3 regions of the Pseudomonas serboccidentalis genome follow, and region 1 is predicted to be linked to each of the others. Evidence: predicted binding sites of a transcription regulator. Region 1 holds the regulator's gene; each other region holds the start of a gene.
What was found. Region 1 encodes FliA, which starts transcription of late flagellar genes. Its sites were predicted from a motif close to CTAAAGTTTNNNNNNNNNNNGCCGNTAA; they were not measured.

Region 1 (10,160 bases):
AAATCGTCCACATCGTCCTGACCGGACACAACGTCTTCTCGTTTATCGGCATGAATCTGCGGACCTTCACCCTGCGAGAGATGTTTTTGTGGATCTTTTTCTGCAAGCATCGCGGCGCGGTCATGTTCGATGCCCGCAAAGCGGTCCACCTGACTGGCCATGAGCACGAGTTTGAGCAAATTGCTTTCGACTTCGGTGACCAGTTGGGTCACGCGCTTGATCACCTGACCGGTCAGGTCCTGGTAGTCCTGAGCCAGCAGGATGTCGTTCAGGTTGCTCGACACCGCACGGTTGTCCGTGCTGCTGCGCGAAAGAAAGCCGTCGACCCGGCGCGCCAGTTCGCGGAACTCTTCAGCCCCGACCTCGCGACGCATGAAGCGGCCCCAATCGGTGCTCAGGGCCTGGGCTTCTTCAGCCAGGCCATTGACCACCGGGGTGGCGCTTTCCACCAGATCCATGGTGCGGTTGGCCGCGGCTTCGGTCAGCTTGACCACATAGCCCAGGCGTTCGGTGGCGTCGGTGATTTGCGACACTTCCTCGGCCTGCGGCATGTGCGGATCGATCTGGAAGTTGACGATCGCACTGTGCAGTTCGCGTGTGAGCTTGCCTACTTCCTGATACAGGCCGCGGTCACGGGTCTGATTGAGCTCATGGATCAGTTGCACCGCGTCGCCGAACCTGCCTTTTTCAAGGCTCTCGACCAGTTCGACCGCGTGTTTTTTCAGGGTCGATTCGAAATCGCCCTGTGAAGATTCGTTATGCTCCATAGCTCCCCCGCGCGTTCATCAGCCGATGCGTTCGAAAATCTTCTCGATTTTTTCTTTCAGCGCCTGAGCCGTGAAAGGTTTGACCACGTAGCCGTTCACGCCGGCCTGAGCGGCCTCGATGATCTGCTCGCGCTTGGCTTCTGCCGTCACCATCAGCACCGGCAGGTGCTTGAGTTTTTCATCGGCACGCACGTGGCGCAGCAGGTCGATACCGGTCATGCCCGGCATGTTCCAGTCCGTTACCAGAAAGTCGATGCTTCCGCTGTTGAGCACCGGAATGGCAGTGGTGCCATCGTCGGCCTCGACGGTGTTGGTGAACCCCAGATCACGCAGCAGGTTCTTGATGATCCGCCGCATCGTTGAGAAGTCATCAACGATGAGGATTTTCATGTTCTTGTCCAATTCGACCTCCAAGCAGTCTTAAACGCGCCCAGCACCTGGACGCGCCATTTCAATCAATCCGGCAAAGCACTCGATGACTGTCTGGAGCACAACAGAGCAAGACCGGTGCCGTTCATCACCGCACCAGCCTCGTTCGCAGTGTCCCCACACTGCCTTCAGCGCGCTCGCCACTCCCCCAAACGCCCCCGCAAGCGGGCCGCGCACTGGCTGTGTAACTGGCTGACCCGCGATTCACTGACGCCAAGGACTTCACCGATCTCCTTGAGGTTCAGCTCTTCGTCGTAGTACAGCGCCAACACCAGTCGCTCACGCTCCGGCAAATTGGCAATCGCGTCCGCCAGCGCGGCCTGGAAGCGTTCATCCTCCAGATCGCGTGACGGCTCAAGATGAGCACTGGCGCCATCCTCGTGCAGCCCTTCGTGTTCGCCGTCCTGCAACAGGTCGTCGAAACTGAACAGCCGGCTGCCCAGCGTGTCATTCAAAATCCCGTAGTAATCGTCGAGACTCAATTGGAGTTCGGCCGCAACCTCGTGATCTTTAGCATCACGGCCGGTTTTAGCTTCAATTGAGCGAATTGCGTCGCTGACCATACGGGTGTTGCGGTGAACCGAGCGTGGCGCCCAATCCCCTTTGCGCACTTCATCGAGCATCGCGCCGCGGATTCGAATGCCCGCGTACGTTTCGAAACTGGCGCCTTTGCTGGCGTCATATTTGGTCGAGACTTCAAGCAGGCCGATCATTCCGGCCTGAATCAGATCTTCGACCTGCACACTCGCCGGCAAGCGCGCCAGCAGGTGATAGGCAATGCGCTTGACCAGTGGCGCGTAACGCTCGATCAACTCGTACTGCGCGTCACGTGCCGACTTCTTGTAGTAATTCATACCGCTCGCGGTCATAACACAGGCCCTGCTGTTTGCTGCACGAGGCGCTCGACGAAAAACTCAAGATGACCGCGTGGGTTGGCAGGCAGCGGCCAGGTATCGACCTTCTGCGCGATCGCCTTGAACGCCAGCGCGCACTTGGAACGCGGAAAGGCTTCATAGACCGCTCGCTGTTTCTGCACTGCCTTGCGCACGCTTTCGTCGTACGGCACCGCGCCGACGTATTGTAAGGCGACGTCGAGGAAACGATCCGTGACCTTGGTCAACTTGGCGAACAGGTTGCGCCCTTCCTGCGGGCTCTGCGCCATGTTGGCGAGGACGCGGAAGCGGTTCATGCCGTAGTCGCGGTTGAGCAGTTTGATCAGCGCGTAGGCGTCGGTGATGGAGGTCGGCTCGTCGCAGACCACCAGCAGCACTTCCTGCGCGGCGCGCACAAAACTGACTACCGAGTCACCAATACCCGCAGCGGTATCGATCACCAGCACATCGAGGTTGTCGCCGATGTCGCTGAAGGCCTGAATCAGCCCGGCATGTTGCGCCGGACTCAAGTGAACCATGCTCTGGGTGCCGGAAGCGGCCGGCACGATGCGGATCCCGCCGGGACCCTGCAACAGCACGTCGCGCAGTTCGCAGCGGCCTTCAATCACGTCGGCCAACGTACGTTTGGGGGTCAGCCCCAGCAGAACGTCGACGTTCGCCAGCCCCAGGTCGGCGTCCAGCAGCATGACCCGACGGCCAAGCTCTGCCAGCGCCAGAGACAAGTTCACTGACACGTTAGTCTTGCCGACGCCACCTTTGCCGCCGGTCACCGCGATCACCTGTACGGGATGCATGCTGCCCATGTTATTTCTTTACCTTGTCTTGCATAGACGGAGGCCACATTACTGGCTGCGCGTTCTCAACCGGAACAATGCATGGCAGACCATCGATGTAGGTACAAAAACTGTTCATTACCTCAGCCAACCTGCTTGGTCGGGCTGTGATAGATATCAGCGAACATGTCAGCCATGGCTTCTTCGCTGGGTTCTTCCTGCATTTGCACGCTGACGGCGCGGCTGACCAGTTGATGACGGCGCGGCAGATGCAGATCATCCGGAATCCGTGGGCCATCGGTCAGGTACGCGACCGGCAATTCATGACTGATCGCCAGGCTCAACACTTCGCCAAGGCTGGCCGTTTCATCCAGTTTAGTCAGGATGCAGCCGGCAAGCCCGCAACGCTTGTAACTGTGATAAGCGGCGGTTAGAACCTGTTTCTGGCTGGTGGTTGCCAACACCAGATAATTTTTTGAACGGATGCCACGACCGGCCAGGCTTTCGAGCTGCATGCGCAGTGCCGGATCGCTGGCCTGCAGGCCGGCGGTATCGATCAGCACCACGCGTTTGCGCAGCAGCGGGTCCAGCGCCTGAACCAGCGATTGGCCCGGGTCAACGTGCGTCACCGGCACATTGAGAATCCGGCCCAGGGTCTTGAGTTGTTCCTGCGCGCCGATGCGGAAACTGTCCATGCTGACCAGCGCGACATTCTGCGCGCCGTACTTGAGCACGTAGCGCGCGGCGAGTTTGGCCAGGGTGGTGGTCTTGCCCATGCCGGCCGGGCCGACCATGGCAATCACCCCACCCTCTTCCAGCGGCTCGACTTCCGGTACGGCAATCATCCGCGCCAGGTGCGCGAGCAGCATGCGCCAGGCCTGACGGGGCTCTTCGATGTCGGTGATCATCGCCAGCAGGTCACGCGACAACGGGCCGGACAGACCGATCCGTTGCAGACGGCGATACAGGTTGGCTTGCGCCGGACGGCTGCCCTGCAACTGATTCCAGGCCAGGGTGCCGAGCTGCACTTCCATCAGCTCGCGCAGGCTGTTGAGTTCGAAACGCATCGAATCCAGCGCACGCGGATCGACGCCGCCGGACGCCTGTGCAGGTGCCGGGGCCGGACGCGCTGGCGCAGCGTAAGTCGGTTCGCTCAACGGCTCGGCCGCGGTCAGCGGCAGGCCGGCCGTCAACGGCAGCCCGGTGAACAACTGGCGATTGGTGTTGCCGTCGGCTTCGCCACGCAGGCTCAGCTCGGCCTGGGCGGTGACGATGCGCGACTGGGTCTTGCGCAGCTCGTCTTCGAGTTCCATGTTCGGCACCCGTGGCGCCAGCGCCGACAATTTGTAATCCAGCGCCGCCGTCAGCTCGACGCCGCCGGCAATGCGGCGGTTGCCGATGATGGCGGCATCAGCGCCCAGCTCATCACGAACCAGCTTCATGGCCTGACGCATATCGGCGGCGAAAAAACGCTTAACTTGCATAAACCACTACCTCAGCCGTTGGGCCCTACTGTCGCAACGATGGTCACTTGCTTGTTGTCCGGAATTTCCTGGTAGGCCAGCACATGCAGCCCTGGGACTGCGAGGCGGCCGAAACGCGAGAGCATCGCGCGTATCGGGCCTGCTACCAACAGGATCACCGGTTGACCTTGCATCTCCTGGCGCTGCGCCGCTTCGATGAGCGAACGCTGCAGCTTCTCGGCCATGCTTGGCTCCAGCAGAACGCCCTCTTCCGAGCCTTGTCCTGCCTTCTGCAGACTATTGAGCAATATTTGTTCCAACCTTGGTTCCAGGGTGATCACAGGCAGCTCGGAGTCAGTGCCTACAATGCTTTGGACGATGGCACGGGATACGCCGACGCGCACCGCAGCCACCAAGGCGGCGGTATCTTGACTCTTGGCGGCGTTGTTGGCGATAGCCTCGGCAATGCTGCGGATGTCGCGCACCGGTACGTGTTCGGCCAGCAGCGCCTGCAGCACTTTGAGCAACTGCGACAGCGAAACCACGCCCGGCACCAGCTCTTCAGCCAGTTTCGGCGAGCTTTTGGCCAGCAATTGCATGAGTTGCTGCACTTCTTCGTGGCCGATCAGCTCGCTGGAGTGCTTGTACAGAATCTGGTTCAAGTGGGTCGCGACCACGGTGCTGGCATCGACCACGGTGTAACCAAGCGACTGGGCCTGGGCGCGCTGGCTGACTTCGATCCACACCGCCTCCAGACCGAAAGCCGGATCTTTGGCGGTAATGCCGTTGAGCGTGCCATAGACCTGCCCCGGGTTGATCGCCAGTTCGCGATCCGGGTAGATCTCGGCTTCGGCCAGAATCACGCCCATCAGGGTCAGGCGATAGGCGCTCGGCGCCAGATCGAGGTTGTCGCGGATGTGCACGGTCGGCATCAGGAAGCCCAGATCCTGCGAGAGCTTCTTGCGCACGCCCTTGATCCGCGCGAGCAGCTGCCCGCCCTGATTGCGATCCACCAGCGGGATCAGGCGATAGCCGACTTCCAGGCCGATCATGTCGATCGGGGTCACATCATCCCAGCCCAGCTCCTTGGTTTCCATGGCGCGGGCCGGCGACGGCAGCAGTTCCTGCTGACGCTGAACCTCTTGCAGTGCCTGAACCTTGGCGACGTTCTGTTTTTTCCAGAACAGGTACGCGCCTCCGGCAGCCAGCGCCGCCATGCTCAGAAACGAGAAGTGCGGCATGCCCGGCACCAGGCCCATGACCGCCATCAAACCAGCGGCCACCGCCAATGCTTTTGGCGAAGCGAACATCTGCCGGTTGATCTGCTTGCCCATGTCTTCCGAACCGGAAGCACGGGTCACCATGATCGCCGCCGCTGTCGATAACAACAGTGATGGCAATTGCGCCACCAAACCGTCACCGATGGTCAGCAAGGCGTACACCTTGCCCGCGTCGGCGAAGGTCATGTTGTGCTGGAAGATACCGACGGCCATACCGCCGATGAGGTTGATGAACAGAATCAGCAGGCCGGCAATGGCATCACCACGCACGAACTTGCTGGCACCGTCCATCGAACCGTAGAACTCGGCTTCCTGAGCGACTTCGGAACGCCGGGCCTTGGCCTGGTTCTGATCGATCAGGCCGGCGTTGAGGTCGGCGTCGATCGCCATTTGTTTGCCGGGCATCGCGTCGAGGGTGAAGCGCGCGCTCACCTCGGAAATCCGCCCGGCACCCTTGGTCACCACGACGAAGTTGATGATCATCAGAATCGCGAAGACCACGATACCGACCACGTAGTTACCGCCGATCACCACCTCACCGAAGGCCTGGATCACCTTACCGGCAGCGGCGTGGCCGTCCTGACCGTGGAGCATCACCACCCGCGTCGACGCCACGTTCAACGCCAGCCGCAGCAGCGTCGCCACCAGCAGGATCGTCGGGAACACCGCAAAATCCAGCGGTCGCAGTGCGTACACGCAGACCAGCAATACGACAATCGACAGGGCGATGTTGAAAGTGAAGAACACGTCCAGCAGGAACGGCGGCACCGGCAACATCATCATCGCCAGCATGACCAGCAGCAACAACGGCACGCCCAGATTGCCTCGACTGAGGTCGGCAACATTCGAGCGAGCAGTGTTGAATAACTGAGAGCGATCCACCGGTTTTCCCCGTTCCTTTAAAGCAAACTTTTGACGCCCAGAGCGGGCTCACGGCGGCTACTGCAAGAAGCCTTCCAACTTTTACGCAGACAAAAAAGATCGCAGCCTGCGGCAGCTCCTACACCGATCCCTGTAGGAGCTGCCGAAGGCTGCGATCTTTTGGTTTTGCGTAATTAAGGAATCGCGGCGTCTTTAAACTTCAGTGTTTAAAAAACACCTCAAGACACGTCTTGCGGGCTACACATCCTTGCGCCATTGCCTACAGCTACGCCAGAATCCGCCGGCTTGTGCGCCATGGGGTCGGGTTCTATTGTGGATCGGTCGCTGACGAATCAGCGATCGGGTCTCGCAGCCCGTCGATCTCTGGACGCACAACACTCGCTTTTTTATGGCGGCTGTACGTGGGAGACCTTTGGGTCTGCCGGTTCTAGAGTCCCGGTCTGCGACCCGCGTATAGCTGCCACCCTCCTTTCGTATCGCAGCGAAATGTGGCGGCTCCGTCGACTCTAGGAGCTTCACCTTGATCAAACCAACGCCAAACCCGCCCGAAACCGACGCCACCTCCCCCTACGAATCCCTCGATTCAAAAAAGCTCCACGATGCCGCCGACCGTGCGCTCGACCATTACCTCTGCCCGCCCGGATCCACTCCACCGCCGCGTAGAACCCGCAGGATGTATGCCGTTACCGCCGACTTCAAAAACGAGGAGCTATTGGCCAACGCCTGCGAAACACTTGCTTCAGCCAGAACCATCGCCGATGACTTCGCCCACCTCATACCCGCATCACAGCGCAGGACGCTGCTGGGTATCGCGCAATTGATCATGCTCGGGGAGCTGGCGGTGAATCGAGTGTTGGATAATCTGGAGTTGCCAGGCTGACACTGGCGCGGTGAAAACCCGCTGAGTTTTTCGTAGTCAATTCTTGCCGCTTTGCGAGCAGGGATCGGGAGTGTTCCGGAGGTTGCCGGTTTGAGTTCGCCCCCCATTCTCGCGGGTTAGAAAGATCAAAAGATCGCAGCCGGCAGCAGCGACTTCATCACTCGGCGCAGGCGCCGCCGAAGGCTGCGATCTTTTTGCTTGAAACACGGCCAACTACGCCGTCAGCACCTGCTTGGCGACGATGTCGCCAAATAGCAGCTGATTGCCGTGAATGTATCGAGTCCCCCGATACAGTTGCTCGCCATCCACCTCAACCAGGTCTTCATCCATGTACATGAACACGACCTTGGTGGCCGGCGCGGCGATATCTCCAGGAAATTTTTCGTGATTTTCCAGCAGGTTGAGCGCCCAGCGAAATTGCATGAGCGGCAGGTGACTGATTTCGATCTGCTCCGTTCCGCCCGGCAACCGGAAATCCCGCCGCGCCGTGATGCGCAACGTGTTCCCTTGCACTTCGAATACTGGTTTTACGTAGCGCACATCGAGAGCAGCGCCTTCAGCCCATTGATCCATGTAGTAATTGGGCGGCGTGAAGAGTTTGAACAGCGCCGCGTTGTCGTGAATGTTGCCAGCGGCATCAAACAGGTAGTTGTAGGAGTAGTGGTAAGCAAGACCATCCAGTTCTGGCCGAATGGCATTGACCGGACTGTTCAAAAAGTCCGGAGAGTGAACGTTTGTCATATGCACAAAGTGGGTGAAGTCCAGATCCATGTCGAAGGTCACGCTGTAACCGAGGGCCCGCTCCGACTCATTCTTCTGCAACCGTCCTGAAACAAAATCCAGAGCCATGCCTTCGAGTTTTCGATAGCTACGTTCTTCTTGCATCACCGTGCCTCCCTGAGAGCGGATATGCCCGCCCCTCATGTCACCGCGTTCGACGATTGACGTCTACTGACAGAACTGACAGGTAAACAAGCATTTCAGATGAACGGCCCCATCAAGAATCGCGGCGCAAATCCGGCGGGATCGGCAGATCATCCTTGAGCGGATCCGGACGCTTGCCCTTGCCGGCGCGGTACTGGCGGATCTGGTAGACGTAGGCCAGTACCTGGGCGACGGCCAGATACAGGCCGCCGGGGATTTCCTGCTCCAGTTCGGTGGAGTAATAGATCGAACGCGCCAGCCCCGGCGATTCGAGGAGCATGACGTTGTTGGCGACAGCGATTTCGCGGATCTTCAGCGCCAGGAAGTCGCTGCCCTTGGCCAGCAGCACCGGCGCCCCGCCCTTCTCCGCGTCGTACTTGAGCGCGACGGCGTAGTGGGTCGGGTTGGTGATGACCACGTCGGCGTCGGGAATCGCCGCCATCATCCGCCGCTGCGACATCTCGCGTTGAGTCTGGCGGATGCGTTGCTTGACCTCTGGCCGGCCCTCCTGATCCTTGTGCTCGTCGCGCACTTCCTGCTTGGTCATCAGCAGTTTCTTGTGGCTTTCCCAGAGCTGCACCGGCACATCGACGGCAGCGATGATGATCAGGCCGCAGGCCAGCCACAGCGAACTCCAGCCGACCAATGTCACGCTGTGAATGATCGCCTGCTCAAGCGGCTCGTGGGCAATGCGCAGGAAGTCATCGATGTCTGCCGACAACACCATCAGCGCTACAAACAGCGTGATAAGAAACTTGGCCAGCGCCTTGACCAACTCGATCACCGCCTTCATCGAGAACATGCGTTTGAGGCCGGCGCCCGGGTTCATCCGGCTGAATTTCGGCGCCATGGAGCCCGCCGCGAACAGCCAGCCACCAAGGGAAATCGGCCCGATCAGAGCGGCCAGCAGCAGGGTGATCATGACCGGCTGAATCGCCACCAGCGCGATCTTGCCCGACACCAGCAGGAAGGTGCCCATGGATTTCTCGTCCATGATCACCTCCCGCGACAGCGAGAAGTTCAGCCGCATCAGGTCCATCAGTTCCTGCGCCAGCATGCCGCCGAATATCAGCAAGCCACCGGCACCGGCAAGCATCACCGCCAGAGTGTTGAGCTCTTTGGAACGGGCAATCTCACCCTTCTCACGGGAGTCCTTTTTGCGTTTCTCCGTGGGGTCTTCTGTTTTGTCCTGACCGCTTTCGCTCTCAGCCATGCCTCAGCGCGCCCGTGCCAGTTCGCGTAGCAACTGCAAGGCCTCGGAGGCCAGCGGTTGATACTGATTGAGAATGTCCGCCAGACCGACCCAGACGATGAACAGACCAAGGACCAGGGTCAGCGGAAAACCGATGGAGAAGATGTTCAGTTGTGGCGCAGCGCGGGTCATCACGCCGAACGCGATGTTGACCACCAGCAGCGCGGTAACCGCCGGCAACACCAGCAACAGCGCCGCCCCCAGCACCCAGCCGAGTTTGCCGGCCAGCTCCCAATACTGCGCCGTCATCAACCCGCCACCGACCGGCAGCGTGGTGAAGCTCTCGGTGAGCACTTCGAAGACCACCAAGTGGCCGTTCATCGACAGGAACAGCAAGGTCACCAGCATGGTGAAGAACTGGCCGATCACCGCCACCGAGACACCGTTGGCCGGGTCGACCATCGAGGCGAAGCCCATGCCCATCTGAATCGCGACAATCTGCCCGGCCACGGCAAAGGCCTGGAAGAACAGTTGCAGGGAAAACCCCAGCACCGCACCGACCAGAATCTGCTCGGCGATCAGCAACAAGCCGCTGAGATCCAGCGGACTGACCGCCGGCATTGGCGGCAGGCCCGGGGCAATACACACGGTGATCGCCACGGCGAAATACAGGCGTA
Region 2 (10,160 bases), 2.9 Mb from region 1:
CGCGCACTAACCGCCCACCGCAAAACCTGTAGGAGCTGCGGCACGCTGCGATCTTTTGATGTTGATTTCAAAAATCAGATCAAAAGATCGCAGCCTCGTTTCACTCGACAGCTCCTACAAGGGTAATGCGGTGTGGCGGGTCACTCGATGAAGGTGACAACGCCATCTTTCAGCGATTTGACGCGAGCCAGCGATTCAACGCGGTAGCCCTGCGCATCCAGCTCGGCACGGCCGCCCTGGAACGACTTCTCGATCACGATGCCCAGGCCGGCGACGGTGGCGCCGGCCTGCTTGATGATCGAAATCAGCGCCTGGGACGCTTTGCCGTTGGCCAGGAAGTCGTCGATGATCAGCACGCGGTCGCTGCTGGTCAGGTGACGTGGAGAGATGGCCACAGTGCTTTCGGTCTGCTTGGTGAACGAGTAAACGGTTGCCGACAGCAGGTTTTCAGTCAGGGTCAGGGACTGGTGCTTGCGGGCGAAGATCACCGGCACGCCGAGGTTCAGACCGGTCATGATCGCCGGGGCGATGCCCGAGGCTTCGATGGTGACGATCTTGGTGATTCCCGAATCCTTGAACAGCGTGGCGAATTCGTCGCCGATCAGCTTCATCAGGGCCGGGTCGATCTGGTGGTTCAGGAAGGCGTCGACCTTCAGGACCTGGTCGGAAAGCACAATGCCTTGTTCGCGGATTTTCTGGTGCAATGCTTCCATGAAGCTGTCCTCATTTGGCGCTTTGTGCGCCGAAGGTCTAGTAAAAAGTGGTCAATTCTAGCGCTTTAACATCGCGCGTATATCAGCCAGTGCGCTATTGCCGCGTACGGCTTTGACTTCGGTCGGTGTGTCGTCGTTGCCTTCCCACGCCAGATCGTCCGGCGGCAGCTCATCGAGGAAGCGGCTTGGCGCGCAATCGATGATCTCGCCGTACTGTTTGCGTTTGGCGGCGAAGGTGAAGGCCAGGGTCTGTCGTGCGCGGGTGATGCCCACGTAGGCCAGGCGGCGTTCTTCTTCGATGGTGTCGGCTTCGATGCTGGAACGGTGCGGGAGGATTTCCTCTTCCATGCCCATGATGAACACGTAAGGGAATTCCAGGCCCTTGGACGCATGTAGGGTCATCATCTGCACGCCTTCGGCGCCGTCCTCTTCTTCCTGCTGACGCTCCAGCATGTCGCGCAGGACCAGTTTGCCGATGGCGTCCTCGACGGTCATCTCGCCGTCTTCGTCTTTTTCCAGGGTGTTCTTCAACGCTTCGATGAGGAACCAGACGTTGCTCATCCGGTAGTCCGCGGCCTTGTCGCTGGAACTGTTGGTGCGCAGCCAGTTCTCGTAGTCGATGTCCATGACCATGCTGCGCAGCGCCGAGATCGGGTCTTCGCCGGCGCACTGTTCACGGACCTTGTCCATGAAGCGCTTGAAGCGCGACAGGCGATCGGTGAAGCGGCTGTCCAGATGTTCGCCCAGGCCGATTTCGTCGGTGGCGGCGTACATCGAGATCTTGCGTTCGGTGGCGTAGTTACCGAGTTTTTCCAGGGTCGTGGAGCCGATTTCCCGGCGCGGCACGTTGATCACCCGCAGGAAGGCGTTGTCGTCATCCGGGTTCACGATCAGGCGGAAGTAGGCCATCAGGTCCTTCACTTCCTGACGGCCGAAGAAGCTGTTGCCGCCGCTCAGGCGGTATGGCACCTGATGGTGCTGCAGTTTCAGCTCGATCAGCTTGGCCTGATAGTTACCGCGATAAAGGATGGCGAAATCGCTGTACGGGCGGTCGGTGCGCAAGTGCAGGCTGAGGATTTCCATGGCCACGCGCTCGGCTTCGGCGTCCTCGTTGCGGCAGCGGATCACGCGGATCTCGTCACCGTGGCCCATTTCACTCCACAGCTGCTTTTCGAATTCGTGCGGGTTGTTCGAGATCAGCACGTTGGCGCAGCGCAGAATGCGACTGGTGGAGCGGTAGTTCTGCTCCAGCATCACTACTTTCAGAGACGGGTAGTCGTCCTTGAGCAACATCAGGTTTTCCGGCCGCGCACCGCGCCAGGCGTAGATCGACTGGTCGTCGTCGCCTACCACGGTGAACTGGTTGCGCTTGCCGATCAGCATTTTCACCAGCAGGTATTGGCTGGCGTTGGTGTCCTGGTATTCGTCCACCAGCAGGTAACGCACCTTGTTCTGCCACTTTTCGAGGATGTCGGCGTGTTCTTCGAAGAGCTTTACCGGCAGCAGGATCAGGTCGTCGAAGTCCACCGCGTTGAACGCCTTGAGCGTGCGCTGATAGTGGGTGTAGACGATGGCGGCGGTCTGTTCTTTCGGATTGCGCGCGTTCTCCAGCGCCTGCGGCGGCAGGATCAGGTCGTTTTTCCAGGCGCCGATCATGTTCTTGATCTCGTCGACGCCGTCGTCGCCCGCATATTCCTTCTGCATGATGTCGGTCATCAGGGCTTTGACGTCGGTCTCGTCGAAGATCGAGAAACCGGGTTTGTAGCCCAGCCGCACGTGTTCCTTGCGGATGATGTTCAGGCCCAGGTTGTGGAACGTGCAGACCGTCAGGCCGCGACCTTCGCCGGCGCGCAGCAGGGTGCCGACCCGCTCCTTCATCTCGCGCGCGGCCTTGTTGGTAAAGGTCATGGCGACGATGTACTGGGCGCGGATGCCGCAGTTCTGGATCAGGTGCGCGATCTTGCGGGTGATCACACTGGTCTTGCCGGAGCCAGCGCCGGCGAGCACCAATAGAGGGCCGCCGACGTAGTTCACGGCTTCTTGCTGCCGGGGATTGAGTCGGGACATACGAAAATTCGGGAGTCGTTGACGAAATGGGCCGGCATTTTAACAGGCTCAGCGATTTGTGCTGCTCTCTCCGACTTGTGACGCACCACGCGATTCAAATTTGCCGGTTTTGTTACTTTCGCGGAGGATGCGCGGTGATTTTGCGGCTAATGTTCTCATTCATGACACAAAATAACGTTCTGATAATCGTTGTCATTGAACATCGCAACGGCATAATGCCCCGCCCACATCATTGCAGAGTCTAGGGAGCTAGCTTGTCTACGCCTGTCGAACCCTTGCGTTTGCTGCTACTGGCCGAAGCGCCAGCGTGGACAGCGTTATTGCGCGAGTGTCTGGCTCCGATGGGGAGCGCGGCGGTGCTGATCAGCGCGCCGAGCTGGGAGTCGGTCAGCAGTTTGTTCGACGACAACCGCCATGCGGTGTTGTTGACCGTCCCCGCGTTGCAGCCGGCCCCGGGCCGTTGCAGCCTGCCGACGGTGTTGCTGCTGGAACACGAACCGGCCACCGCGCCCGTTGGCGTCAGCGACTGGCTGGTGTTCGACGCCGTCGACGCCGGCATGCTGCGCCGTTGCCTGCGCCATGTGCGTGAGCGCGGCGTGCTGGAAAACACCCTGCAACGCCTCGCCGAACAGGATCCGTTGACCGGCATCGCCAATCGTCAGGGGTTCCAGACCTTGCTCGCGGCGCGCCTGGCAGAAAACGACGGGCGTGGCCTGGCCCTCGGGCATCTCGATCTCGACAACTTCCGTCACGCCAACGACGCCCTCGGCCATCAGGCCGGTGACCGTCTGATTCTGCAGGTCGTCGCGCGGCTGAAAAGCCAGCTGGAGGCGGGTGATCAACTGGCGCGGCTGGGCAGCGACGAGTTCGCCTTGCTGATCGACACCCGTCGTGCGCCGCAACGCGCTGAATGGATGGCCGAACGCATCACCGAAGCCTTGTCCGAACCGTATTGGGTCGATGGCGAAAGCCTGTTGATCGGCTCCAGCCTCGGCATCGCCCATGCCCGTGCACAAGGGGGCGCCGACCCGCTGATGTGGCACGCGCACATCGCCATGCAGCAAGCCAAAAGCACCCAGGGCTGCACTTTCCATATCTTCAACGAACGCATCAACCGCAATGCACGGAGCATGGCCGACCTCGAAAGCGAGCTACGTCGCGCCTTGCGTCGCGATGAACTGGAGCTGCACTACCAGCCACGCCTGAATCTGGCGGACGGCCAGATCGTCGGTCTCGAAGCCCTGGTGCGCTGGCGCCATGGCGAGCGCGGTCTGCTGCCGCCGAGCGAGTTCGTGCCGCTGGCCGAGCAGAGCGGTTTGATCGTGCCGCTGGGATACTGGGTGATATCCCGGGCCCTGCGCGACATGCAGGCGCTACGCGAGCGCGGGCTGCCGGCGCTGCACATGGCGATCAACCTGTCGTTCCGCCAGTTTCAGGACAGCCAGTTGCTACCGACGCTCAGCCGTTTGATCGCCGAGCGTGGTGTTGAAGCGCAGTGGCTGGAATTCGAGCTGACCGAGACCGCCGTGATGCGTCGCAGCGATCTGGTCAAACAGACCATGGACGCTCTCGGCCGCCTCGGCGTGCGTTTCTCGCTGGATGATTTCGGCACCGGGTTCTCGTCGTTCGTGCACCTCAACAGCCTGCCGATCACCTTGCTGAAGATCGACAAGAGCTTCGTCGGTGGCATGGAACAGCGCGAAGAGAACCGCAAACTGGTGCACGCGATGATCAATCTCGCGCACAACCTGCATCTGGAAGTGGTGGCCGAAGGGGTGGAAACGCCTGAACAGCTGGATTTGCTGCGCGGCTTTGGCTGCGATCAAGTGCAGGGTTATCTGATCAGCCGGCCGTTGCCGTTGGCGGAACTGGTGGAGTACCTGACCTTCGGCGCCAGCCAGCAAAACCTGGTTGAGGCTATTTAAAAGATCGCAGCCTTCGGCAGCTCCTACACTATTGGAATGCGTTCCCCTGTAGGAGCTGCCGAAGGCTGCGATCTTTTGATCTTAATCCGCGCGAACGGCTTCGAACCTCTGTGGAACCGGCTCCAGCCGAATCATCCGCTTCATCTTCCATTCAAACGCCAGCGTCAGACTCACTGCCGCACACGCCAGCCCCAGCGCCAGACCCCACCAGACGCCGGTCGGCCCCCAATTGAGGTGGAACGCCATCCACCACGCCGCCGGCGCGCCGATCAGCCAGTAGCAACCGAGGCCGACCAGGAATGTGGTTTTTGCATCCTTGAGCCCGCGAATGCAGCCCATGGCGATCGTCTGTGTGCCGTCGAACAGCTCGAACCATGCCGCCACCGCCAGCAGGCTCACAGCCAGACGAATCACTTCGGCAAACGCCGGATCGTTGTGATCGAGGAACAAGCCGACCAACTGATTCGGCAACAGCCAGAACACCATGGCGAATCCCAGCATGACCACCGCGCCGAACACGATCCCGACCCGCCCGGACATCCGCGCATCGAGCAGTTGCCCGGCCCCATAGTGCTGGCCGATGCGCATGGTGATTGCATACGACATACCGGCGGGCACCATGAACGCCACCGAAACGATCTGTAGGGCAATCTGGTGTGCGCCCAGCTGTGTGCTGCCCATGGTGCCCATGCACAGCGCGGCGAAGGCGAACAAACCGACTTCTACTGCGTAGGTGCCGCCAATCGGCAGACCGAGGCGCCACAGTTCTTTGAGGTATTGGCGGTTCGGCCGCGACAGGCCGGCGCGCAACGGGTAAGCGTCGTAGGCCGGGTGCCGGCGGATGTGCCACGCGAGGGCCAGCGCCATGCAGTTGGCGACAATCGCCGTGACCAGCCCAATGCCCGTCAGCCCCAGTTTCGGCAGGCCGAACATGCCGGTGATCAGCGCGTAATTGAGCAGGAAGTTGGCCACGGTGCCGCCGAGGCTGATTACCATCACCGGGGTCGCCCGGCCAATCGCACTGGTAAAGCCGCGCAGGGCCATGAAGCTCAGGTAGCCAGGCAGGGCGAAGGGCAGGGCAATCAGGAATTGCCCGGCGGCGTTGACGTTGGTTTCGGTCTGGCCGAACAGCAGCAACACCGGTTTCAGATTCCACAACAGCAGCCCGGCGCCCAGCGCCATCAGCCACGCCAGCCACAAACCGGCCTGAGTCAGGCGCGCCGCGCCGATGATGTCGCCAGCGCCCTGACGGATCGCCACCAGAGTGCCGACTGCCGCGATCACGCCGATGCAGAAGATCGACACAAACGAATAACTCGCCGCCCCCAGCCCGCCGCCGGCCAGGGCTTCGGGACTCAGGCGCGCCATCATCAGGGTGTCGGTCAGCACCATCAACATGTGCGCCAACTGTGAAGCAATCAACGGCCCCGCCAGCCGCAGGATGGCCCAGAGTTCGGTACGCACAGGATGCTGCATGGACATCACCACTCATTGAAAGAGGGAGCAAGGAACCGTCGATTCTCGGCGCTTAAACGCTTTCGCACAAAGGGATAAAAAGGATGGGTGGCATGATTAAAACTCATCCAGAACAGATTCTGCTAAGTTGTCCGCAACCCGCTATAGGAGCTTTGCGAATGTCTCGTCGTCTTCCTCCCTTGTATGCCCTGCGCGCATTCGAAGCGGCGGCGCGGCACAGCTCGTTCACCCGCGCTGCCGAGGAGTTGTCGATCACCCAGAGTGCGGTGAGTCGGCACATTCGTACGCTTGAAGAGCATTTCGCCTGCAAGCTGTTCCACCGCAGCGGCCGCAACCTGCAGCTCACCGAGTCGGCGCGGATGCTGTTGCCGGGGATTCGCGACGGCTTTGCTGCCCTTGAACGCGCCTGCAACACCTTGCGCGCCGAGGACGACATCCTGCGCATGAAAGCGCCGTCGACCCTGACCATGCGCTGGTTGCTGGCGCGGCTCAGTCGCTTTCGTCATCTGCAACCGGGTAACGAAGTGCAACTGACCAGCGCGTGGATGGACGTGGATTCTGTGGACTTCAACAACGAGCCCTTCGATTGCGCGGTGCTGCTCAGTGATGGGCACTTCCCGCCAGACTGGGAAGCCAGCCTGCTGTTTCCCGAAGAGCTGATTCCCGTCGGTGCGCCGAACCTGCTGAATGATCAACCCTGGGATGTGGCCCGGCTGGCCTCCACCGAGTTGCTGCACCCGACCCCGGACCGGCGTGACTGGCGCAGTTGGCTGGAACACATGGGGCTGTCCGATCAGGTCTCGCTCAAGGGCGGGCAGGTGTTCGATACCCTGGAACTGGGGATGATCGCGGCGGCGCGGGGTTACGGTGTGTCGATGGGCGATCTGCTGATGGTGGCCGAAGATGTGGCGCAAGGGCGCTTGAGTCTGCCATGGCCGACTGCCGTCGCCAGCGGACTGAATTACTACCTGGTGTGGCCGAAAACCCGTCCGGGAGGTGAACGTTTGCGCCGCCTCAGCGACTTCCTGCAAGGCGAAGTGCGCGCGATGACGCTGCCGGTGGTCAAGCGCTTGAGCTGAAACGTTCGAGTCGCCACAATGATGGCCTTGAGCCATAACCCCGTCAATTACTCAAGTATTCGGTTTTACCGCCGAAAATGAGCATGTGGGACCGTCGTGCCGGTCTCCACGATTTCACCCCCCCATTATTAGAATTTTCCGAGCAGGCGCTGCGATCAAGGAGGATCCAGTGGCTCGGCCAGGAGCTGTCCATGTCTCAACCTCGTGCCCGGATCGCCTCGCAGCTGGGCTTTGCCCTTGCTGTGATACTGGCGATTGTCATCAGTGGCAGTACGGTGTTCGCCCTGCGTTCGCTGGATACCGCCAATCTCGCCACCCGTGAAGAGCACCTCGCCAGTGAAGCGCGGCTGCTGGCCGACCAGTTGAGCACCTTCCACGGCACGCTGCGCGAGAGCACCCAGCGTCTGAGCGGGTTGTTCGAGAAGCGCTTCAGCGCGGGCCTGAGCATTCATCCGGATCAGCCGGTGTCTGTGGCAGGTACCCAGACCCCGGGCCTGCACCTGGGCAGCGAAGTCCTGAACAACAACTTCAAGGAAGTCGACGAGTTCAAGCAGATGACGGCCGGCGTCGCCACGCTGTTCGTACGCAGCGGCGAAGATTTCGTGCGGGTCAGCACCTCGCTGACCAAACAGGACGGTACGCGTGCCATCGGCACCTTGCTCGATCATGCGCACCCGGCCTATGCGAAGTTGATGGCGGGACAGAGCTATGTCGGTCGCGCCTTGCTGTTCGATCGTTCCTACATGACCCAATACACCCCGGTGCGCGACAGCAGCGGCAAGGTGATTGCGGTGTTGTTCGTCGGTTTCGACTACACCGACGCGCAGAACGCCCAGTTCGACAACCTCAAGCGCTTCCGCATCGGTCAGACCGGTTCTCTGGCGCTGCTCGATGAGCAGAACAAATGGCTGGTGGCACCAGCGGGTGTACAGGCGTTGGAACAGGCGGTTACGGTGATCGGCGGCCTGGCCAAAACCCCAGGCAAAGGCCAGTTCTGGAGCGACAAGAACGAAGATTTCTACAGCGTTTCGGTGCCATTCGACGGTGGCCCTTGGGCGGTAGTGGCAAGCATGCCTAAAGCCGAGATTCGCGCGGTGACCTGGAGCGTCGGCACGCAACTGGCGATCGGCAGTCTGCTGGCGATGCTGCTGGCCGTGGGTTCGGTGGTGTGGTTGCTGCGCAGCAAACTGGCGCCCCTGAGTGATCTGGTGCGCCAGGCCGAAGCCCTGGGCGCCGGTGATCTGAGCGTGCGTCTGAACGTGTCGAGCAACGACGAAATCGGTCAGCTGTCCCGCGCGTTCAACCAGATGAGCCAAGCGCTGTCGACCATGGTCGAGCACATCCGCCGCGCCTCCGAAGAGGTCAACCGCCGGGCGCAGGCGCTGTCCGGTTTGTCCGGTGGCGCGTACGAAGGCATGGAGCAGCAGTCCGGGGAAATCACCAGCATGGCCGGCGCAGTGGAAGAGTTCAGCGCCACCTCGCTGAATATCGCCGATAACATGGGCAACACCCAGCGTCTGGCCCAGGAAAATGCCCAGCAGACCCAGATTGGCCGCACCTCGATGGAAGAGGCTTCTTCCTCGCTGGAGCAAATTGCTGGCGCACTGAACACCACGGCTACCGTGATCAATACCCTGGGTCAGCGCTCGCAGGAAATCGGCGGCATCGTCAGCGTGATCACTTCGATTGCCGAACAGACCAACCTGCTGGCACTCAATGCAGCCATCGAAGCGGCGCGGGCCGGTGAGCAGGGTCGTGGCTTTGCGGTGGTGGCTGACGAAGTGCGCAACCTCGCTTCGCGCACCCGTCAGGCGACTGACGAAATCTCCGGGATGATCCACAGCATCCAGCAGGAAACCGGCAATGCCATCAGCACCATGGAGCAGGGCAACGTGCTGATGCAGGAAGGCCTGTCGCGCAACGCCAACGTTGCTTCGGCGCTGGCACGGATCGACGAACAGAGCCGTTCGGCAGGGCAGCAGTTTGCGGCGATTACCACGGCGACGCAGGAGCAGAGCAGCACCGCGACGTTGCTCAGCAGCAATCTGCAGAGCATTGCGCTGGCCAACAGTGAGCAGCGCGAAGTGGTTTCCAACCTGGCGGTCACCGCCAAGGAACTGGAGAAGCTGGCGGCCGATCTGCGCTCCGAGGTTGATCGGTTTCGCTGATGCGGCGTGCCGGTTACTGGTACGCGGAGAGGTCTTCGCTGGAGTCGACCTCTCCCCATTCTCCTGAATAGGCAACGGCCTCGATCGCTACCCGGTCGGCGTCGATGACACGCTGCAGGGTATTGGTCATGTGCATCTTGTCGCACTGGCTTGAGGTTAATTCGCCGCGTAGCCGCACGACTTCTGCCCAACCTGCGGGCGTGAAGCGCAGCAACCCCATGTACTGGCCCTCGACTTCCTCCACCGATTGCGGTTTGTTGCCGATTTCGGCCAGCGTGTCGTCGCTATTGAGCCGGAACGTTTCGGCATCCAGCAGTGGGTCGCCAAAACGTTGGGTCCACAACTCCAGCCAGTTGGGGTCGTAGGTGACGGCCAACGACGCTTGGCTGGTCATCAACGACCTGACGGCGTCCGGGCTGTAAAAAATATCCGAATAACTGACGATGCACGGCTGGCCCTCAAGCCAGACTTCGGCGCAGGCCAGTGACGACACCATGTTGGTGTCTGCCCAACGAGGGTTATGAAATTCGGTCAGGCCCCGGTCGGCCAACAATTCGCGTTTGTAGCCGGTTACCACCGCAATTTCACTGATGCCTGCTGCACGCAGCGATTGCAGTTGCCATTCGAGCAAGGGTTTGCCGCGCAATTCGACCAGACACTTTGGGCGTTCATCGGTGAGGCTTTTCATGCGGCTGCCACGTCCGGCAGCCAGAATAATGGCTTTCACGAAAC
Region 3 (10,160 bases), 1.8 Mb from region 1:
CACAGGCCTCATCACTGGCAAGCCAGTGTGATCTTCAGCACAACGCATACCTTGTGGGAGCGAGCTTGCTCGCGAAGAAGCCTTCACAGTCAGCACAAAATCTCAGCCCTTCACCAGACTGCGCACCGCCACAATCTCCGGCACCTCAACCTTGCTCATGTACACCCGCAACGGCTCGGTGATGTTGATCCGGTCGTCGATGTTCTGATCCAGCAGCAACTGAATCAACTCGCGCTTCAAGGTCATGGTCGTATCGGAGACCGCCACCCAGACAAATTCGCTGGTGGGAATGATGCCGTCATCGGCCACGTCCATGCCGAACGAATCTTCGCTGAAACGCACGATGTACTGACCGGTCTTGCGGTTGAGGCCGACAAAGCCTTTGAGGTCGTCGGCGGCCTGGCAGATGAGTTGGGAAGTGATGCGCATGGTAAACCTCACGAAAAATCATCGATGGTTTACACGCAGGGCACAGGAATCGGCGCGCCCTCTGCCGGGGCGTCTGCCACCGGCAAGCGTACTGCAAACAGCGCCACAAAAGTGCAGGAAAAATCGCTTTTAATACGTTTATGTCGGTCTGGCGATAGCACGCAATCGCTTCAGTTGCTAAAAGGTACGTCTTTGAAAATGCCCTGCGAAAGGAACTCGAACATGCCCGCCACTTTCACCAGAAGCGCCCTCATGCTGAGCCTGCTGCTCGGTCTCGGCCAGGCCCACGCCGCCCAGACTGACGTTAACGCGCTTGCCGCCGCCCATGGCATCCCGCATCCAGCCGTGATCGCTCACCGTGGCGCGTCCTTCGATGCACCGGAATCCACCGCCGCCTCCTACAAACTGGCCCGCGACCTCGGCGCCGATTACCTGGAAATGGATTTGCAGCGCAGCAAGGACGGCGTGTTGTTCGCCCTGCACGACAACAACCTGCAACGCACCACCGACGTCGCGACCAAGTTTCCGGACCGCAAGGACAGCCCGGCCAATGCCTTCACCATGGCCGAACTGAAAACCCTCGACGCCGGCAGCTGGTACAACAAGGCTTACCCGGATCGCGCGCGCCCGTCCTACGCCGGGCTGAAAATCCTGACCCTGGACGAAATCATCGACATCGCCCAGGCCAACCCGAAACACAAGCCGGGCCTGTACATCGAAACCAAGGAGCCACAACTGTTCCCCGGGATCGAGCATGACCTCAAAGAGAAGCTGCAGGACCGCGGCTGGTTGAGCCCGGCCGGTTCGAAACTGGCGAAAAGCGAGCTGGGCGTCGGCCAGGGCAAAGGCAAGGTGATCCTGCAGACCTTCGAGAAAAACAGCCTCGAACTGCTGCAAAAGGAAATGCCACAAGTGCCGAAGATCCTCTTGCTGTGGGTCGGTGAAGGCAGCATCGAGCCGAAATCGACAGTGACCTTTGCCGAATCCGGCGAGAAGGACAAGAACGCTTTCTACGGCAAGCAGGAACCGAAATCCGAAGCTGAATTCAAGCAGTGGGTGGATTTCGCCAAGGCTCAGGGCGCCATCGGCACCGGCCCTTCGGCCAAGCTGACCCAGGGCGGCGATCAGAGCTATTCGGATCTGGTGCAACCGTGGATGAACCAGTACACCCACGATCAGGGCATGCTGGTGCACGTGTATACCGTCGATGAGCCGGTGGACTTCGAGAAAGTCATGGCATCCGGCGTCGACGGCATCTTCACCAACCGCGCCAGCGAACTGTTGAAGTTCTACAAGCGTCCGGCGGCAGCCAGTGTTGATGAGGTGTTGAAGAACAACGGTTTCTGATCGATAACCGAGGCGCCTTCATCGCGGGCAAGCCACGCTCCCACAGGTTCTGTGCAGGGTGCGGCTTGCCCGCTTGGCATTCAGGGCTTTTAAGGGTGAATTAAGTTGCGGTGGTTAATCTGAACCCACTTCAACAGAACACGCACTTAAGCAAACCAAGGATCGAACCGATGAAAACTTTGACTGCCCTGTTTACCGCCGCTGCCCTGACCCTGACCGCTGGCCTGGCCCAGGCTGACGTCCGCGTCGACCAGATCCCGCAACTGGTGAAGGAAGGCAAGATCAAGTCGCTGGAGTCGATGAACGCCGAGGCGCTGAAACTGCACCCGGGTGCGACCATCACCGACACCGACCTGGACAACCACTTCAACGGTTACGAGTACGAAGTCGAGCTGAAAACCGCCGATGGCAAAGAGTTCGACGTGGACTTTGACGCCACCACCGGCAAGGTGCTGAGCAACAAGCAAGACACTTGATACACCGCTCATCAAAAGCCGCACGATTGAAAGATCGTGCGGCTTTTTCATGCCCGCCCTACGGCGGCACGCGCACTGATTAGAGATCGACGGTGTACCGACTCGGTAGCCGAATCGGTACACCCAGGCTCGATCAGGCGCTCAGGCGCGCGGTGACTTCATTGAGTTGCCCGGACAGGCCATGCAGGTTCTGGCTGGCGCTTTCGGTGCGCTGCACGCTGTTGAGGTTGGTGCTGGCGATCGAGGTGATCTCGGTGAGGTTGCGCGAGATGTCTTCGGCCACCGAGGTCTGCTCTTCGGCGGCGGTGGCGATCTGGCGGTTCATGTCGCGAATCGCTTCCACCGCGTGGGTGATGCGCTCGAGCATGGCGCCGGCCTGGGTCACTTGCTCGACGCTTTCATCGCTGCGCGACTGGCCGCTATCGATGGCTTGGGCCGCATCGACTGCGCCGGTCTGCACGCTCTGAATGATCTGGTTGATCTCGATGATCGACTCCGCCGTGCGTTGCGCCAGGTTGCGCACTTCATCGGCCACCACGGCAAAACCACGCCCGGCCTCACCGGCCCGCGCCGCTTCAATCGCCGCGTTGAGTGCCAGCAGGTTGGTCTGTTCGGCGATGCCGCGAATCACTTCCAGCACCTTGCCGATCCGGCCGCTGTCCGCTTCCAGACGGCGGATCACCGTGGCGGTGTTAGCGATTTCGCTGCGCATCTGGGTGATGGAATGGATGGTGCTCTGCATGACCTTTTCGCCCTGTTGAGCGGACTGGTCGGCATCGTCGGCCGCGCGCGCCGCGTCCGCCGCATGACGGGCGACTTCCTGGGCGGTGGCGGACATTTCGTTCATCGCCGTCGCCACCTGATCGGTGCGGTTGAACTGCTCGTTGGTGCCGCCGGCCATGGTCGTGGCAATCGCGTTCAGCTCGCCGCTGGCGCTGTCCAGATCACTGGCGCTGCGTTGCAGGTGGGTGAACGTCTCAGCGAGGAAATCACGCAGGGTATTGGCGGCCGCCGCCAGGTTGCCCAACTCGTCCTGACGGTCGTTGGCGACACGTTCAGCGAGGCGCCCGCGACTCAATTGGGTGACGTAATCGATCAGCTTGCGGATCGGTTCGATCAGGTTGCGGTTGACCAGCCACAGGCTCAACAGACCGATCAACAGACCCGAGCCGAGCATCACCAGAATCCCCAGCAACACGGTGCTGTCGGCACTGGCGCTGATCTGCGCCGACTGCTCGCTGCCTTGCTTGCGCAGCTCGGCCACCAGCTCGCTCATCTGGTCGCTGGCGGCGCGGTCCACGCCTTTGACGGCGGCATCGCCAGCGGTTGGATCGGCACCGGCCGCCACGTAGGCATCGCGACCTTTCTGGTACGCGGCGCCGAGCAGGCGGTGTTCTTCACGCAGGCGTTCGATGCGGGTTTTGAGTGCCGGCTCGATGCCTTTCTGGCTGGCCAGTTCACCGAGAATATTTTGTACATCGCGCTGGCGATCTTCGAACTGGCTCCAGTATTTGGCCAGATCCGCCGGTTGCTTGCCGCGCAGCAGGACGTTTTTCCATTCCTGCACCTGCACCTTGAATTGCAGGTTGGCCTCGTCGATCAGTTGTGAGGTGTGCAACGGGCCGGCGATCAACTGGCTGTAGTTCTGCACGCCGTTGGACAGGAAATGAAAGCAGGCCAGCGCGATCAACAGTGTCGCCAGCAGGCTGCCGCTCAGCAGGGCGAGAATTTGCGCTCTCAGGGATTTTTGCAGCATCGCAAGATACTCAGGACAGGGATGAGGCACGCCCGATAAGGCGTGGGATTTTGCCGGACATCCGTGTCGGCGCGCCTTGGCTCATGGCCAAGCGCGCGCAACGTAACCTAAGCGTGATCGGCGTGCCAGAGCGCTTCTTGAAGAAATTCCGACCGCCGGTAAGACATTGATCTGGCGTCACTTTATCGTCACGCCAGTGTCACATTCGGTTGCGATGATGCGGCTCAGTGAACCTGCCATTCCGCGACCGACGCCCTCCTCCTCGCAGCGAGCCTCCATGAACCACAGCCTCGATATCAGTCATCGCGATCCTGATTTGTTCGGTTTGCTTTACGGCTTCCGTTTCCGCCCGGGTGAACGTGGCCGCGAAGTCGATTCGGCGACCGCCCTGCGCTGCCTGCAAGACGACAGCGACAGTGATGAATTCCTCTGGCTGCACCTGAACCTGGCCCACGCCGCGTGCGAGCGCTGGATGAAAAGCCATCTGCAATTGCCCGAAGAATTTTTCGAAGCGCTGCACGAAGGTTCGCGCTCGACGCGCATCGAACACGTTGACTCAGCGTTGCTGGCGGTGGTCAATGATGTGGTGTTCAACCTCAGCAGCATGGTCTCTTCGGATGTCTCGACGCTGTGGGTTTGCGTGCGCAGCAAACTGATCGTCAGCGCACGCCTGCAACCGCTGCACTCGGTGGACAAGCTGCGCTCGTCGGTGAAGGCCGGCGAATGCTTTCGCTCGCCGTCGGAACTGCTCGTGCACCTGCTGCGCGATCAGGGCGAAGTGCTGACGCAGATCGTGCGCAAGACCAGCATGAGCGTCGATCAGGTCGAGGACGAATTGCTCTCCTCGCGCCTGTCGACCAACCGCGCCGAACTCGGCGCCAACCGCCGCGTGCTGGTGCGCCTGCAACGGCTGTTGGCGCTGGAACCGGGTTCGCTGCTGCGCCTGCTCAACCGTCCGCCGCCGTGGCTGCAGAAGGAGGACGTCAAGGAGCTGCGCAAGTCCACCGAGGAGTTCGCGCTGATCATCAACGACCTCACCGCCCTCGGCGAACGGATCAAACTGCTCCAGGAAGAGATCGCCGCCAACCTCAACGAACAGAGCAACCGCACGCTGTTCACCCTGACCGTGGTCACGGTGCTGGCGCTGCCGATCAACATCATTGCCGGTTTCTTCGGCATGAACGTCGGCGGCGTGCCGCTGGCAACGGATCCGGAGGGGTTCTGGATATTGGTCGCGTTGGTGGCGACGTTTACCGTGATTGCCGGGCGCTGGGCGTTTCGTAAACGCGGGGATTACTAACCCCAATAATTACTGTGCCCCACCACAGATCCCTTGTAGGAGTGAGCCTGCTCGCGATAGCGGTGTGTCAGACACCTCTGTTTTGAATGTGCCAACGTCATCGCGAGCAGGCTCACTCCTACAGGGGTTGTTCATTTCCCTTCTGATCAATGGTCAGACTAATCCGCCAAACACTGACCTGCCGCAGTCTCTCTGTAATATTTAGCAACGATCATGGCCGACACTCCTTCCCTCGCTCAGGACTGTCCGCTCATGGCTACTCCCTCCCTGACCGCCGCCCGCCCCACGTCCGTCCACGGCGGTCGGCCTGCACTTGATAAAAAACCCGGCCCCTTCACTTACGTGGTGTTTTTTGCCGTGCTGGCAATGGGGATGCTGTTCACGGCCTACAGCCTGATGCACGACATGCACGAGCTGGGCACCACCGTCACCACCTGGACCCCGTTCCTGCTACTCGGCGTGGCGCTCCTGATTGCGCTGGGCTTTGAGTTCGTCAACGGTTTCCACGACACCGCCAACGCGGTCGCGACGGTGATCTACACCCACTCGCTGCCGCCGAATGTGGCGGTGGTCTGGTCGGGTTTCTTCAACTTCCTCGGGGTGCTGCTGTCCAGCGGCGCTGTAGCGTTCGGCATCATCGCCCTGCTGCCGGTGGAGCTGATTCTGCAGGTCGGTTCGTCCGCCGGGTTCGCGATGATCTTCGCTCTGCTGATCGCAGCGATCCTGTGGAACCTCGGCACCTGGTGGCTGGGCCTGCCGGCCTCCTCGTCGCACACCCTGATCGGCTCGATCATCGGCGTCGGCGTGGCCAATGCCTTGATGCACGGGCGCGACGGCACCAGCGGCGTGGACTGGGCGCAAGCGACCAAGATCGGTTACGCCTTGCTGCTGTCGCCACTGGTGGGTTTCGGCTGCGCGGCGCTGTTACTGCTGGCGTTGCGTGCGTTCGTGAAAAACCGTGCGCTGTACAAAGCACCGCAAGGCAACACCCCGCCACCGTGGTGGATCCGTGGTTTGCTGATTATCACCTGCACCGGCGTGTCCTTCGCTCACGGCTCCAACGACGGGCAGAAAGGCATGGGCCTGATCATGCTGATTCTGGTCGGCACCCTGCCAATGGCTTATGCGTTGAACCGCACCATGCCGGCCGATCAGGCGTTGCAGTTTGCCGCTGTCGCCGAAGTCACTCAGCAAGCACTGGTGAAAAATACCCCGCTGCCGGCCCCCGCCGATCCACGTCCGGTGCTCTCCGATTACGTGCGCAACAAGGAAGCCACCCCGCAACTGATCCCCGCCCTCGCCGCCCTCACCGGGCATATTGGCGAAGAGGTGAAAGGCTATGGCTCGCTGTCGAAAGTCCCGGCTGAAGCCATGGGCAACGTGCGTAACGACATGTACCTGGCCAGCGAATCAATTCGCCTGATGGACAAGAACAAGGTCGGCAACTTCGACGCCGACACCCACAACAAGCTGCAATTGTTCAAGCAGCAGATCGACAACGCCACGCGGTTCATTCCGCTGTGGGTGAAGATCGCCGTGGCCATCGCCCTGGGACTGGGGACCATGGTCGGCTGGAAACGGATTGTGGTGACGGTCGGCGAGAAGATCGGCAAGACCCACCTGACCTACGCCCAGGGCGCCTCGGCGGAAACCGTGGCGATGCTGACCATCGGCGCGGCGGACATGTTCGGTTTGCCGGTGTCGACCACCCACGTGTTGTCATCGGGCGTGGCCGGAACCATGGTCGCCAATGGCGGCGGCTTGCAGATGAAGACCATCCGCAATCTGCTGATGGCGTGGGTGCTGACATTGCCGGCGGCGATTCTGCTATCGGGCAGCCTCTATTGGCTGTTCACCCAGATCTTCTAACCCCACAAATCCCCTGTGGGAGCTGCGGCACGCTGCGATCTTTTGATTTTGCTTCTATAGAAACAAGATCAAAAGATCGCAGCGTGCCGCAGCTCCTACAGGGGGAAGTGGTGTTGGTCAGAGCGTCGAACGGATGACCTCGCCCAACCAATCCATGAACACCCGCACCCGCAGCGGCAAGTGCCGTTGCCGCGCATACAGGATTGAAATCCCCATCGCCGGCGCCGTGAACTGCGGCAGTACGGTCACCAGTTCGCCGGTGTCCAGATGCGGCTGCATGCCGGTACGCGGCACCTGAACCAGGCCGAAGCCGCCCAGGCAGGCCGACTCGTAAGCGTCAGTGCTGTTGACCGTAACGCTGCCAGCCATTGGCAGACGCCGCACCTGACCGTCCTGTTCATACACAAACCCTTCCGAGCGCGAGCCCAGCACACCGACGTAATGCACCAGCCTATGCTGCGCCAGATCCTCCAGCGTCTGCGGCACACCGTAGCGTTCAAGGTACGCCGGGCTGGCGCAATTGATCATCGGGAAATCGCCCAAATGCCGTGCTACCACTGACTGATCCGGCTGCGCGCCAATGCGCACCACGCAATCGAAGCCCTCGCTGAGCAAATCGACGCGGCGGTCGGTGCAGCTGATCTCCAGCTCCAGATTCGGGTGACACGCCATGAACTCAGGCAGCAGCGGCATGATCAGGCGGCGCGACAGAATGTTCGGCATGTCGACGCGAATCCGTCCGGTCAGCGAGGCCGGATCCTGACGAAACAGGCCCTCGATCTCGTCCATGTGCGACAGCAGATCCTTGCTGCGTTCGTACAGCACCAGGCCGTCCTGCGTCGCCTGCACCTTGCGCGTGGTGCGTTGCAGCAGGCGCGTGCCGAGCAGGGTTTCCAGCGACTGCACATGCTCGGACACCGTCGAGCGCGGCAGCCCCAGACTCTCGCCGGCGAGGGTGAAACTCGACAGTTCGCTGACCCGGACGAAGGTGCGCAGCAGTTCCAGTTTGTTCATGAGGACACCCCTTGATTGTTCGGCTTAATCGACCAGTGATTCCGGTTTCAGTCTGTTTATCACCCCCTGGCGGATAAATAAACTTTGCTCATCACCACTCACCGCAATCGAGGACTTCACATGAGCCGCAAAATCGCATTGATCACCGGCGCCAGCCGTGGCCTGGGCAAGAACGCCGCCCTGCACCTCGCCGCCGAAGGTGTGGACATCATCGGCACCTACAACAGCCACGCCGATGAAGCTCAAGCCCTGGTGGCTGAACTGGAACAACGCGGCGCCAAAGCCGTGATGCTGCAACTGGACGTGGGCCGCAGCGACAGCTTCGCTGATTTCGCTGCGCGGGTTGAGCAAGCGCTGCAGCAACTGGAGCGTCCGCGCTTCGACTTTCTGATCAACAACGCCGGGATCGGTGTGCACGCGGCATTCGCCGAAACCACACCAGAGCAGTTCGACCTGCTGATGAACATCCAGCTCAAAGGGCCGTTCTTCCTGACTCAGCAACTGCTGCCGCTGATCAACGATGGCGGGCGCATCATCAACATCTCCAGTGGCCTGACCCGCTTCAGCCTGCCGGGGTATGCCGCCTATGCAGCGATGAAAGGGGCGATGGAAGTGCTGACTCGCTATCAGGCCAAGGAGCTGGGCGCGCGGCAGATCGGCGTGAACATTCTGGCGCCGGGGGCCATCGAGACCGACTTTGGTGGCGGCGCCGTGCGCGACAACGCGGCGTTGAACGCGATGGTCGCCAGCAACACCGCCCTGGGCCGTGTCGGGCAGCCGGATGACATTGGTGGTGCGCTGTCGATGTTGCTGGCGCCGGGGGCACAGTGGATCAACGGGCAGCGGGTCGAGGCGTCGGGCGGGATGTTTCTCTAACTTCAAACACCGTCCCTGTAGGAGCTGCCGCAGGCTGCGATCTTTTGATCTTGTTTTTAAAAAATCAAAGTCAAAAGATCGCAGCCTTCGGCAGCTCCTACAGTGGGATTGGGTTAACCCTGACAGGCGCTGCGCTGCATGAACCGCGCACGCACCACGTCATAGCCCCAGTGATACACGTAGGTGTACGGCAGGAAGAACAGCAGCACGCCGATATCGAGCAAAAACGCCTGCCACAGGCTGACCGACAGCCACCAGGCAATCAGCGGCACGCCCATCACGATCAAGCCGCCTTCAAACAGCAGCGCATGGACCACCCGCGTCCAGGCGTTGTGCCCGACGTTCAGGCGCTTGAGCGTCCGGTCGAAGAAACCGTTGAACACCACGTTCCACGCCAGTGCCAACACGGCGATCAGCACGGTCACCGCGCCCATGTCGAGCAGCGGCTTGTTCATGATCCACGCCAGCAACGGCGTGCAGATAAGAATCGCCAGAAACTCGAAACCAATGGCCTGGAAGATACGTTCAGTGATGGACTTGTTAGCCGTCATGGCCTGACTCCTTGAGTGAAGATGTTGCCATGATCCATCCTCACACCGATACTTCATAACCAATAACCATCGATCAAGGCGATAGTTCATGGCCTCGCAGGAAGTGCTGTTGGCGTTTGTTCAAGCCGCCACTCAGGGTTCGTTCTCGGCAGCGGCGCGCAAACTGGGGCGCAGTCAGTCGACCATCAGTGCCGCCGTCGCGAGTCTGGAGATTGATCTGGACCTGATCCTGTTCGACCGCAGCAGCCGCAAACCGACCCTGACCCCGGCCGGCCACGTGATGCTGCAACGGGCCGAGGCGATTCTGGCGGCCACCAGCCGTCTGGAAATGACCGCCCGACAACTGACGCAAGGCGTCGAGCCGAAGCTGACCGTGGCGATTTCCGACACCTACCAATCGGCGCGTTTCGAAGCGGCACTGGTCGACTTCGAACAGCGTTATCCGGACCTGGAACTGGAATGCCTGATCGCCGAGTGCGACGACCTGATCGAACTCGTTCAGCGTGGCCGCGCGCACCTGGCGTTCGCCGAGATGCGCGACA

Region 2: a site for FliA is predicted at 7,311-7,338, ahead of NN484_RS05835 (methyl-accepting chemotaxis protein). Genes of this name have one in related genera too.
Region 3: a site for FliA is predicted at 4,123-4,150, ahead of NN484_RS27000 (methyl-accepting chemotaxis protein). Genes of this name have one in related genera too.

What each region holds. Positions count from the first base shown of each region.
Region 1 is NZ_CP101655.1:4,154,482-4,164,641, forward strand. It holds gene NN484_RS18980 (protein phosphatase CheZ) at 1-767, opposite strand, end outside; gene NN484_RS18985 (chemotaxis response regulator CheY) at 786-1,157, opposite strand; gene fliA (RNA polymerase sigma factor FliA) at 1,325-2,065, opposite strand; gene fleN (flagellar synthesis regulator FleN) at 2,062-2,892, opposite strand; gene flhF (flagellar biosynthesis GTPase FlhF) at 3,006-4,346, opposite strand; gene flhA (flagellar biosynthesis protein FlhA) at 4,358-6,487, opposite strand; gene NN484_RS19010 (DUF6124 family protein) at 7,008-7,367, shown strand; gene NN484_RS19015 (hypothetical protein) at 7,581-8,252, opposite strand; gene flhB (flagellar biosynthesis protein FlhB) at 8,365-9,504, opposite strand; gene fliR (flagellar biosynthetic protein FliR) at 9,508-10,160, opposite strand, start outside.
Region 2 is NZ_CP101655.1:1,263,391-1,273,550, reverse strand. It holds gene NN484_RS05865 (acetyl-CoA hydrolase/transferase C-terminal domain-containing protein) at 1-10, shown strand, start outside; gene NN484_RS05860 (xanthine phosphoribosyltransferase) at 141-713, opposite strand; gene rep (DNA helicase Rep) at 771-2,780, opposite strand; gene NN484_RS05850 (putative bifunctional diguanylate cyclase/phosphodiesterase) at 3,035-4,705, shown strand; gene NN484_RS05845 (NorM family multidrug efflux MATE transporter) at 4,787-6,181, opposite strand; gene NN484_RS05840 (LysR substrate-binding domain-containing protein) at 6,340-7,260, shown strand; gene NN484_RS05835 (methyl-accepting chemotaxis protein) at 7,452-9,428, shown strand; gene NN484_RS05830 (phosphocholine cytidylyltransferase family protein) at 9,442-10,155, opposite strand; gene NN484_RS05825 (gamma-glutamyl-gamma-aminobutyrate hydrolase family protein) at 10,152-10,160, opposite strand, start outside.
Region 3 is NZ_CP101655.1:5,933,486-5,943,645, reverse strand. It holds gene NN484_RS27015 (DUF2025 family protein) at 103-429, opposite strand; gene NN484_RS27010 (glycerophosphodiester phosphodiesterase) at 652-1,776, shown strand; gene NN484_RS27005 (PepSY domain-containing protein) at 1,947-2,252, shown strand; gene NN484_RS27000 (methyl-accepting chemotaxis protein) at 2,386-4,008, opposite strand; gene NN484_RS26995 (transporter) at 4,286-5,308, shown strand; gene NN484_RS26990 (inorganic phosphate transporter) at 5,561-7,177, shown strand; gene NN484_RS26985 (LysR family transcriptional regulator) at 7,295-8,191, opposite strand; gene NN484_RS26980 (SDR family NAD(P)-dependent oxidoreductase) at 8,312-9,067, shown strand; gene NN484_RS26975 (multidrug/biocide efflux PACE transporter) at 9,181-9,618, opposite strand; gene NN484_RS26970 (LysR family transcriptional regulator) at 9,707-10,160, shown strand, end outside.